2 regions of the Streptomyces sp. NPDC026301 genome follow, and region 2 is predicted to be linked to the other one. Evidence: predicted binding sites of a transcription regulator. Region 2 holds the regulator's gene; the other holds the start of a gene.
The links. The regulator HspR, encoded in region 2, represses chaperone genes until heat shock. The targets are predictions, from matches to a motif close to TTGAGNNNNNNNNNCTCAA.
Positions count from the first base shown of each region.

Region 1: the regulator HspR is predicted to act here: its motif matches at 1,849-1,867, upstream of lon (endopeptidase La).

Region 1 covers NZ_JBVHPN010000009.1:238,884-244,184, reverse strand. The annotation lists gene lon (endopeptidase La) at 1-1,826, opposite strand, end outside; gene ACZ4MH_RS18235 (spermidine synthase family protein) at 2,025-2,720, shown strand; gene ACZ4MH_RS18230 (response regulator transcription factor) at 2,845-3,585, shown strand; gene ACZ4MH_RS18225 (HAMP domain-containing sensor histidine kinase) at 3,582-4,697, shown strand; gene ACZ4MH_RS18220 (multifunctional oxoglutarate decarboxylase/oxoglutarate dehydrogenase thiamine pyrophosphate-binding subunit/dihydrolipoyllysine-residue succinyltransferase subunit) at 4,959-5,301, shown strand, end outside.
Region 2 covers NZ_JBVHPN010000017.1:94,463-99,763, forward strand. The annotation lists gene clpB (ATP-dependent chaperone ClpB) at 1-1,733, opposite strand, end outside; gene ACZ4MH_RS27125 (PPOX class F420-dependent oxidoreductase) at 1,930-2,334, shown strand; gene ACZ4MH_RS27130 (hypothetical protein) at 2,416-2,820, shown strand; gene ACZ4MH_RS27135 (heat shock protein transcriptional repressor HspR) at 2,832-3,290, opposite strand; gene dnaJ (molecular chaperone DnaJ) at 3,293-4,471, opposite strand; gene grpE (nucleotide exchange factor GrpE) at 4,511-5,158, opposite strand; gene dnaK (molecular chaperone DnaK) at 5,155-5,301, opposite strand, start outside.

The DNA of each region.
Region 1 (5,301 bases), on a different contig from region 2:
CGCTCCTCCGGGTCCTGCGCGGACTCCGGGACGTGGTGCGGCCGCCCGATGAGCGGGCGGAGCTCGTCCACGCCCACGGTGAAGGGCAGGTCCTGTTCGCCCAGTTCGTGCTTGGCCGCGACCTTGCGGAGCAGCCGGGCGATGGCCCGCTCCAGATTCCGCACGCCCGCCTCGCGGGTGTACTCGCCGGCCAGCTTGCGCAGCGCGGCGTCCTCGATCACGACCTCGCCGGGCTCCAGGCCCGCCTTCTCCAGCTGGCGCGGGAGCAGGTGGTCGCGGGCGATGGTGACCTTCTCGTCCTCGGTGTAGCCGTCGAGGCGGACCAGGTCCATGCGGTCCAGGAGCGGCTCCGGGATCGCCTCCAGGACGTTGGCCGTGGCGAGGAAGACCACGTCGGAGAGGTCGAGCTCGACCTCCAGGTAGTGGTCGCGGAAGGTGTGGTTCTGCGCCGGGTCGAGCACTTCGAGGAGGGCCGCGGCGGGGTCGCCGCGGAAGTCGGAGCCGACCTTGTCGATCTCGTCCAGCAGGACGACCGGGTTCATGGAACCGGCCTCCTTGATGGCGCGGACGATGCGGCCGGGCAGCGCGCCGACGTACGTGCGCCGGTGGCCGCGGATCTCCGCCTCGTCCCGGACGCCGCCGAGCGCGACCCGGACGAACTTGCGGCCCATGGCACGCGCGACGGACTCCCCCAGGGAGGTCTTGCCGACGCCGGGCGGGCCGGTCAGGGCCAGTACGGCACCGCCGCGGCGGCCGCCGACCAGGCCGAGGCCACGGTCCGCGCGGCGCTTGCGCACCGCCAGGTACTCGGTGATCCGCTCCTTCACGTCGTCCAGGCCCGCGTGGTCCGCGTCCAGGACGGCGCGGGCGCCCTTGATGTCGTACGCGTCCTCGGTGCGCTCCGTCCACGGCAGCTCCAGGACGGTGTCCAGCCAGGTGCGGATCCAGGAGCCCTCGGGGCTCTGGTCGCTGGACCGCTCCAGCTTGTCGACCTCCTTCAGGGCCGCCTTGCGGACGTCCTCGGGCAGGTCGGCGGCCTCGACGCGGGCGCGGTAGTCGTCGCTCTCGTCGTCCGCTTCGCCGTTCAGCTCGGACAGCTCCTTGCGGACCGCCTCCAGCTGGCGCCGCAGCAGGAACTCGCGCTGCTGCTTGTCGACGCCCTCCTGGACGTCCTTGGCGATGGACTCGGCGACGTCCTGCTCGGCGAGGTGCTCGCGGAGCGCTTCGGTGGCGTCCTTCAGGCGGGCGACCGGGTCGGTGGTCTCCAGCAGCCGGACCTTCTGCTCGGTGGTCAGGAAGGGGCTGTATCCGGAGTTGTCGGCGAGCTGGCCGACGTCCTCGATCTGCTGGACGCGGTCCACGACCTGCCAGGCGCCGCGCTTGCGCAGCCAGCTCGTGGCGAGCGCCTTGTACTCCTTGACGAGCTCGGTGACCGCGCCGGGGAGGCCCGTCTTTCCATCAGGCGCAGTCGGGACGGTCTCCTCGACCGTGGTGCCCTCCACCCAGAGGGCCGCGCCGGGCCCGGTCGTCCCGGAGCCGATCTGCACGCGGCCCAGGCCGCGGATCAGCGCGCCCGGGTCGCCGTCGGACAGCCGGCCGACCTGCTCGACCTTGCCGAGCGTGCCGACGCCGGCGTAATTGCCGTCGATACGTGGAACGAGCAGCACCCGTGGCTTGTTACCGGGTGAGGCGGCGGCCTGCGCGGCCTCCACCGCGGCGCGTACGTCCGGGTCGGACAGGTCCAGTGGCACCACCATGCCCGGCAGGACGACCTCGTCGTCCAGGGGCAGCACGGGCAGGGTGAGCGGTGTGGACGTCGAAGCCATGATCTCCCCTTCGGCAGGCAAGTTGAGCTGTACCCACTCAATGCTCGGGAGTCGGTGGATGTTCCCAGGGCTTTGTTCGCTGTGAGCGATCAGACGCGGAGGCGGGCGGGAGGCCCGAAACGGCCGGGCGCGCATGGCCTACGGGCTCATAGGGTGGGGGACCGTCCGGCATCCCCCGACTCCGGAGGCCTCGCACCCATGTCAGCCCCCTTCGCCACCGACGAGACGCCCGTCACGCTGGAGCGCCGGGACGGACCGTACGGAGAGGTGGTGCTGCGGCGGCGGGGCCCGCACTTCGAGATCATCGCCAACGGGTGCTTCCTGATGGACACCTCCGACGGGCGGTCGGAGCGGCTGCTCGTCGACGCCGCGCTCGCGGCGCTGCCCGCCGGCCGCGCGCGGCCGTCCGTACTGATCGGCGGGCTGGGCGTCGGCTTCTCGCTGGCGCGCGCCGCCGCCGAGCCGCGCTGGGGCCGGATCGCGGTCGTCGAGCGCGAGGGCGCGGTCATCGACTGGCACCGAGCGGGGCCGCTGGGGACGGTGTCGGGCCCGGCGCTGGCCGACCCCCGGACGGAGATCGTCCAGGCCGATCTGGTGGCGTACGTACGGGAGGGCGCGGGCACCGAGACGTACGACGCGCTCTGCCTGGACATCGACAACGGCCCCGACTGGACCGTCACCGAGGACAACGGCGGCCTGTACTCCCCCGCCGGGCTCGCGGCCTGCCGGGACCGGCTGACACCGGGCGGCGTGCTGGCCGTCTGGTCGGCGCAGCCCTCGCCCGCTTTCGAGGACGCGCTCCGGAATGCCGGGTTCAGCGAGGTTCGCACCGAAGAGATCCCCGTTGTCCGAGGCGTCCCCGACGTGGTCCACCTCGCGGGGAAACGCGCGTAGCCGCGGGTCACATCGTGCCTTTACGCTGCTGCCCAGCAGTATGCGACCAGTCAGTACACCCAGTCAGCACGTCAGTACAGCAAGTCAGTACGCGACCACGCACGGGGAAATTCAGGGGCGGGCGATGGACCAGACTCAGACCACCCACGGCGCCGCGGCGGCGGCCACGCCCGGCGCCCAGCGGCGGGTGCTCGTCGTCGAGGACGACCCGACGATCGTGGACGCCATCGCGGCCCGGCTGCGCGCCGAGGGCTTCCAGGTGCAGACCGCGATCGACGGCCCGTCGGCCGTGGACACCGCCGAGGCGTGGCAGCCCGATCTGCTCGTCCTCGACGTCATGCTGCCCGGCTTCGACGGCCTGGAGGTGTGCCGCCGGGTGCAGGCCCAGCGGCCGGTCCCGGTGATGATGCTCACCGCGCGGGACGACGAGACGGACATGCTGGTCGGCCTCGGCGTCGGCGCCGACGACTACATGACCAAACCGTTCTCCATGCGCGAGCTGGCGGCGCGGGTGCACGTCCTGCTGCGCCGCGTCGAGCGGGCCGCGCTCGCCGCGCACACGCCGCGCAGCGGCATCCTGCGCCTGGGCGAGCTGGAGATCGACCACGCGCAGCGGCGGGTCCGGGTGCGCGGCGCCGACGTGCACCTCACGCCCACCGAGTTCGACCTGCTGGTCTGCCTCGCCAACACGCCGCGCGCCGTGCTCTCCCGCGAGCAGCTGCTCGCCGAGGTCTGGGACTGGGCGGACGCCTCCGGCACCCGCACGGTCGACAGCCACATCAAGGCGCTGCGCCGGAAGATCGGCGCCGAGCGGATCCGCACGGTCCACGGCGTCGGGTACGCGCTGGAGACCCCGCCGGCATGAAGTCGCCCCTTCCCCTGGCGCGCGCGCTCTGGCAGCGGGCCTGGGAGGCGATGCGTCCGCTCGATCCGTACCGTTCGGTCAAGGCGGCGCTCGGCGCGCTGGTCACCGTTTCGGTGATCATCACGACCCTGCTGGTCCTCGTCGCGTTCCACTCGGCGACGGAGCTGCGGGTCATCACGGTCTTCTCGATCATCGCCTCGCTGCTGATCACCCAGTTCGTCGCGCAGGGGCTGACGGCCCCGCTGGACGAGATGACGGACGTGACCCGGGCGATGGCCGCCGGTGACTACACCCGGCGGGTGCAGGGCAGCCGCCGGGACGAGTTCGGCGAGCTGGCCGACGCCTTCAACACGATGGCCGCCGACCTGGAAGCGGTGGACACCCACCGCAAGGAGCTGGTCGCCAACGTCTCGCACGAGCTGCGCACGCCGATCGCCGCGCTCCGCGCCGTACTGGAGAACGTCGTCGACGGCGTCTCCGAGGCGGACCCGGAGACGATGCGCACCGCGCTGAGCCAGACCGAGCGGCTCGGCCGCCTGGTCGAGCACCTGCTGGACCTCTCCCGGCTGGACAACGGGGTCATCCCGCTGCACGCCCGCCGCTTCGAGGTCTGGCCGTACCTCTCCGGGGTGCTGAAGGAGGCCAACATGAGCCGCAGCGCCTCCACCCTGGCCGTCGGCTCCACCCACCACAGCCGTACGGACGTCCACCTCCACCTGGACGTCTCGCCCCCGGAGCTGACCGCGCACGCGGACGCCGAGCGGCTGCACCAGGTCGTCGCCAACCTGATCGACAACGGCATCAAGCACTCCCCGCCGCACGGCCGCGTGACCGTACGGGCACGCCGCGGCGAGGGCCCCGGCAGCCTGGTACTGGAGGTGCAGGACGAGGGGCCCGGCATCCCGGCGTCCGAGCGGCACCGGGTCTTCGAGCGGTTCAACCGCGGCGGCCCCGGTGCGTCCGGGCCGGGCACCGACGGCGGTACGGGACTGGGCCTGGCGATCGCGCGCTGGGCGGTGGATCTGCACGGCGGGCGCATCGGGGTGGCCGAATCCCCGCGTGGCTGCCGTATCCGCGTCACCCTTCCGGGGACCGGTCAGCCCCGTCCTTGACGCCCGGTGACGTAGGGTCGGTGGTGGAACCACCCATTCGGAGTGTTCCCCGCGTCCCCGCCTGGGGTGCGATGGCGATGCCGCCTACCCAGGTGCGAGCGAACCACGCATGTTTCCCGCCAAGTCGCGCCCCGAAACCCCCCGCCAAATGTGACGTGCGCGACGAGTACCCCTCCCGGACTGCAGCATCGGTCGACAGAGGCGTAGCCTTTATTCCCGCTGTCCACCACCTTTAGGAAGCGGAAGAGGGCGGTTGCCGCCGTGTCGCCACAGTCCCCCAACACTTCGAGTGCCTCGACCGACCAAGACGGGCAGGGCAAGAGCCCTGCTGCCGGATTCGGTGCGAACGAGTGGCTCGTCGATGAGATCTACCAGCAGTACCTCCAGGACCCGAACTCGGTAGACCGAGCCTGGTGGGACTTCTTCGCCGACTACAAGCCGGGCGCTCCGGTGACGTCGGGCACCCCTGCCGACGAGGCCAAGCCGGCCGCACCCGCGACGCCACCGGCCAAGCCGGCCGCCGCGCCCGCGGCCGCCGCCCCGGCGCAGCCCGCGGCACCTGCCGCGAAGCCCGCCGCAGCTCAGCCCGCACCTGCCAAGGCCG
Region 2 (5,301 bases):
CCGATCAGCCGCTTGCCCAGCTCATCCTCCATGCGCAGCAGCTTCTGGGTCTCGCCCTCCAGCAGCCGCCCCGCCGGGATGCCCGTCCAGGAGGCGACCACGTCGGCGATGTCGTCGGGGCCGACCTCCTCCTTGACCATCGACTCCTTGGACGCCTCCTGCTCGGCCTCGGCGGCCGCGGCCTCGTCCAGCTCCCGCTCCAGGCCCGGGATCTCGCCGTACAGCAGCTTCGACGCGGTGTCGAAGTCGCCGTCGCGCTGGGCGCGCTCGGCCTGGCCGCGCAGCTCGTCGAGCTTCTCCTTCAGCTCGCCGAGGCGGTTCAGGCCCTGCTTCTCCTTCTCCCAGCGTGCGGTCAGCCCGCGCAGCTCTTCTTCCTTGTCCGCGAGGTCCTTGCGCAGCTTCTCCAGGCGCTGCACGGAGCCCGCGTCGGTCTCGTTCTTGAGCGCCAGCTCCTCCATGCGCAGCCGGTCGACGGACCGCTGCAGCTCATCGATCTCCACCGGAGACGAATCGATCTCCATGCGCAGCCGCGACGCCGACTCGTCCACCAGGTCGATGGCCTTGTCGGGCAGGAAGCGGGAGGTGATGTACCGGTCGGAGAGGGTGGCGGCGGCGACCAGCGCGGAGTCCGCGATCTGGACCTTGTGGTGCGCCTCGTAGCGCCCCTTGAGGCCGCGCAGGATCGCGACCGTGTCCTCCACGGTCGGCTCGGCGACCAGCACCTGCTGGAAGCGCCGCTCCAGCGCCGGGTCCTTCTCGATCCGCTCGCGGTACTCGTCCAGCGTGGTCGCGCCGACCATCCGCAGCTCGCCGCGGGCCAGCATGGGCTTGAGCATGTTCCCCGCGTCCATCGCGGAGTCGCCGCCTGCCCCGGCACCCACGACCGTGTGCAGCTCGTCGATGAACGTGATGATCTGCCCGTCACTGGACTTGATCTCCGCCAGGACGGTCTTCAGCCGCTCCTCGAACTCACCGCGGTACTTCGCGCCCGCGACCATCGCGCCGAGGTCCAGCGCGACCAGCCGCTTGTCCCGCAGCGACTCGGGCACGTCGCCCTTCACGATGCGCTGCGCGAGCCCCTCCACGACGGCGGTCTTGCCGACGCCGGGCTCACCGATCAGCACGGGGTTGTTCTTCGTACGCCGCGAGAGGACCTGCACCACGCGCCGGATCTCCTGGTCCCGGCCGATGACCGGGTCGAGCTTGCCCTCGCGCGCGGCCGCGGTGAAGTCCGTACCGAACTTCTCCAGCGCCTTGTATGTGCCCTCGGGGTCGGCGTTGGTCACCCGCTGCCCGCCCCGGGCCTTCTCGAAGGCGTCCAGCAGCCTCTTGGCCGAGGCGCCCTGCTGGTCCAGCAGCTGGCCGGTGGCCCCGCCCTTCGCGGCGATGCCGATGAGCAGGTGCTCGGTGGAGATGTAGTCGTCGCCCAGCTCCTTGGCGCGCTGCGCCGCGTCCGCTATCACCGCGAGCATCTCGCGGTCGGGCTGCGGCGGGGCGACCGTCGAGCCCTGGATGCTGGGCAGCGCGGCGACCCGCCGCTCGGCCCCGGCACGCAGCGCCGCGGCGTCCGCGCCGACGGCGGCCAGCAGGTCGGTGATGTTCTCGTTGTCCTGCCCGGCGAGCAGCGCGAGCAGCAGATGGGCCGCGGTCATGTCCGCGTGTCCCGCGCTCACGGCCCGCTCATTGGCGGCGCTCAGCGCCTCCCGGCTCTTGTTGGTCAGCTCGGCGTCCACGTGCTCGCGCTCCTCCTCATGCCTCTGGCCTGCACCTACACGGCCCTCGGGGGCCATCCTGCCTAGCTCAACATGCGATAAGTTGAGTCTATTCCACTCAAGCCCAAAACGCCGACCTTTACCCGTCCACCGCCCCTTGGGGTTCCCCCTGACCTGCCGCCCACTCCTGCGAGTACGCCCGACGTACAGTGCGGACATGGCTCAAGATCTGCGGAATCCCGACCCCGAGTACCTCGCCTTCTGGCGGGAGCGGCATGTGTGCACCCTGACCACGATGCGGCCGGACGGGACGCCGCACGTCGTGCCGGTGGGGGTGACGTACGACCACGAGCAGGGCCTGGCCCGGGTCATCACGAGCAAGGGCAGCACCAAGGTCCGCAACGTCCTGGCCAGGGGCGACGGCGGCGCGCGCGTCGCGGTGTGCCAGCTGCAGGGGCGGCGGTGGGCGACGCTGGAGGGGCTGGCGACGGTCCGTACGGCCGAGGCGGAGGTGCGGGACGCGGAGGAGCGGTACGCCGTGCGGTACGAGCGGACGCCGCGGCCCAACCCCGAGCGCGTGGTCATCGAGATCCGGGTGACGAAGATGCTCGGGCGGGCCTGAGAGCGCCGACGGGTGCCGCCGCCCCCGCTCCGTCCACAGGGGTATCGTCACCCCCACAGTCGTCAGGTCCCGGGGGGCACGATGAATGCGGTGCGAGTGACGGCGATCGCGTGCTTGATGCCGCTGTCCGAGCTGGACGACGATCCGTTCCTGGTCGACGACCGAGGCCAGCACGAGATGTGCTCGCAGTGGGCCGCGGACCGCGACTACCGCCTCATCTGGCGGCTGAGCCTGCACCACCTGCGCGCCGATCACTGCGCCCTGTGGCAGGACGTGGAGGCGGGCCTGGTCGATGTCTTCGTCGTACCGAACCGCCGCACCCTGGAGAACGCCGTCGACTCCGCCGAGGATTTCACCGCCCGCTGCGCCGCGGCCGGCGTCCGGCTGGAGACCGTCGACCTCGCCGAGCCGGTCTACACCTCGGCCATGAAGTCCCACGTGCACCGCCGGCTGTCGATGCCCACGGCCGGTTACAACGGCCGCTGAGGCGGCGGGCGTTACTCGGACGTCCGCTTCGGGCGCCACACGACCAGCGCGCTGGTCTGCTGCACGTCCTGATACGGGACCAGGTCACGGCGGTAGCTGGCGTGCACCGCCGCCTCCCGCTGCTGGATGGCGGCGGCGGCGCCCTCCACCGCGCTCTGCAGCTCGGCGACGCGCTGCTGGAGCGCCGCGACCTGGTTCTCCAGTTCGATGATGCGCTTGATGCCGGCGAGGTTGATGCCCTCGTTCTGCGACAGCTGCTGCACCTGGCGGAGCAGCTCGATGTCGCGGGCCGAGTAGCGCCGACCGCGCCCGGCCGTACGGTCCGGTGAGACCAGGCCGAGCCGGTCGTACTGGCGCAGTGTCTGCGGGTGCAGGCCGGAGAGCTGAGCCGCGACGGAGATGACGTACACCGGTGACTCGTCGGTCAGTTCATAGGGGTTACGACTGCGCCGCCCGCCCCGACTGTCCATCATCAAGCTCCCTTCGCGGCCTGGAAGAGCTCCGATCGCGGGTCCTCACCCGCGGTCGCCTCGCGGTACGCCTCCAGCGACTCGCGCGCCTTGTCGCCGAGGTCCTTGGGCACGACCACCTCGATGGTGACCAGGAGGTCGCCCCGGGTGCCGTCCTTGCGCGCCGCGCCCTTGCCGCGGGCACGCATCGTCCGGCCGTTCGGCGTGCCTGCCGGAACCTTCAGGGTGACCGGCGGCCCGCCCAGGGTCGGCACCTTCACTTCGCCGCCGAGCGCGGCCTCCGGGAAGGTGACCGGCACGGTGACGGTGAGGTTGTCGCCCTTGCGGCCGAACACCGGGTGCGTGTCGACGTGCACGACGACGTACAGATCGCCATTGGGCCCGCCGCGCTCGCCCGGGGCGCCCTTGCCGCGCAGCCGGATCCGCTGCCCGTCGGAGACGCCGGCGGGGATGCGCACCTGCATCGTGCGCGAACTCGTCGCGCGGCCGCTGCCCTTGCACACCTCGCAGGGGTCCTCGGCGATCAGGCCGCGGCCCTTGCAGTCGGCGCACGGGTCGGTGAGCGAGAAGCCGCCGCCCGCGCCCCGGCTGACCTGGCCCGTACCCACACAGGTCGGGCAGACCCGCGGGGTGCCGTTCTTGTCGCCGGTACCGGAACACGCCTTGCACGGCGCCGGGCTGGACATCCGCAGCGGGACCGTGGCCCCGTCCACCGCCTCGGTGAAGCTGAGCGTCACCTCGGACTCGATGTCCTGGCCGCGGCGGGGCTGCGTACGCGTGCCCGCACCGCCGCCCCTGTTGAACAGGCCGCCGAAGACGTCCCCGAGGCCGCCGCCGAAGCCGCCGGCGCCCGCTCCGCCCTGGGCGCCCCCGAAGAGGTCACCCAGGTCGAAGTTGAAGCTGCCGCCACCGGCGCCGCCGGGACCCGGACGGAAGCCGCCGTTGCCGAACAGCGCCCGCGCCTCGTCGTACTCCTTGCGGCGCTTGGGGTCGCCCAGGACGTCGTTCGCCTCGGAGATCTCCTTGAAGCGCGCCTCGGCCTTGGTGTCGCCCTTGTTCGCGTCCGGGTGGTTCTCCCGGGCGAGCTTGCGGTACGCCTTCTTGATCTCGGCGTCGGTGGCGTCCTTCGGGACGCCGAGAACCTTGTAGTAGTCCTTCTCGACGAAGTCCTTGGTGCTCATCCCCGACGTCCCTCCTCCCGTACTGTCCTGCTTCTCACGTCAGCCCTCGTCCGGGCCACCGCTCTCCTCGTCCGGCGCCTGCTCCTCGGACTTGGCGGCCTGGGCCCCCGGCTGGGGCTCGGCGACCGCCACCCGCGCGGGGCGAATCGTTCGCTCGCCGATCCGATACCCCGGCTGCAGGATCGCAACGCACGTCGTCTCCGTGACGTCCGGTGCGTACGAGTGCATGAGCGCCTCGTGGATCGTCGGGTCGAAAGGCTCGCCCTCCTTGCCGAACTGCTGCAGGCCGAGCTTGGCCACGACCGTCTCCACCGACTCGCCGACCGACTTGAAGCCGCCGACCAGCTCGCCGTGTTCACGAGCCCGGCCGATGTCGTCGAGGACCGGCAGGAGCTCGGACAGGAGGTTCGCCGCGGCGATCTCCTTGACCGTCACGCGGTCCCGCTCCACCCGCCGGCGGTAGTTCTGATACTCGGCCTGCAGGCGCTGGAGGTCCGCCGTGCGCTCGTTGAGCGCGGTGCGCACCTGGTCCAGCTGTGCCGTCAGGCCGACGTCCTGATTCGCGTCCCCGGCCGGGGCCGGGCCCGCCTTGTCGGCGGACCCGGCGCCCTGCGCCGCATCGTCAGGGGCTGCGGCGTCGGAGGGGACGTCAGGCTTCTCGTCAAAGCCCGGGGTCTCCTCCGTCACGCGGCACCGTCCTTCTTGGGCTTCTCGTCGTCCACGATCTCGGCGTCGACGACGTCGTCCTCGGCCTTGGCCTGCTCGCCGTCGGCGGCACCCTCGGCACCGCCCGCGGCCTGCGCGCCCTGGGCGTCGGCGTACATGGCCTG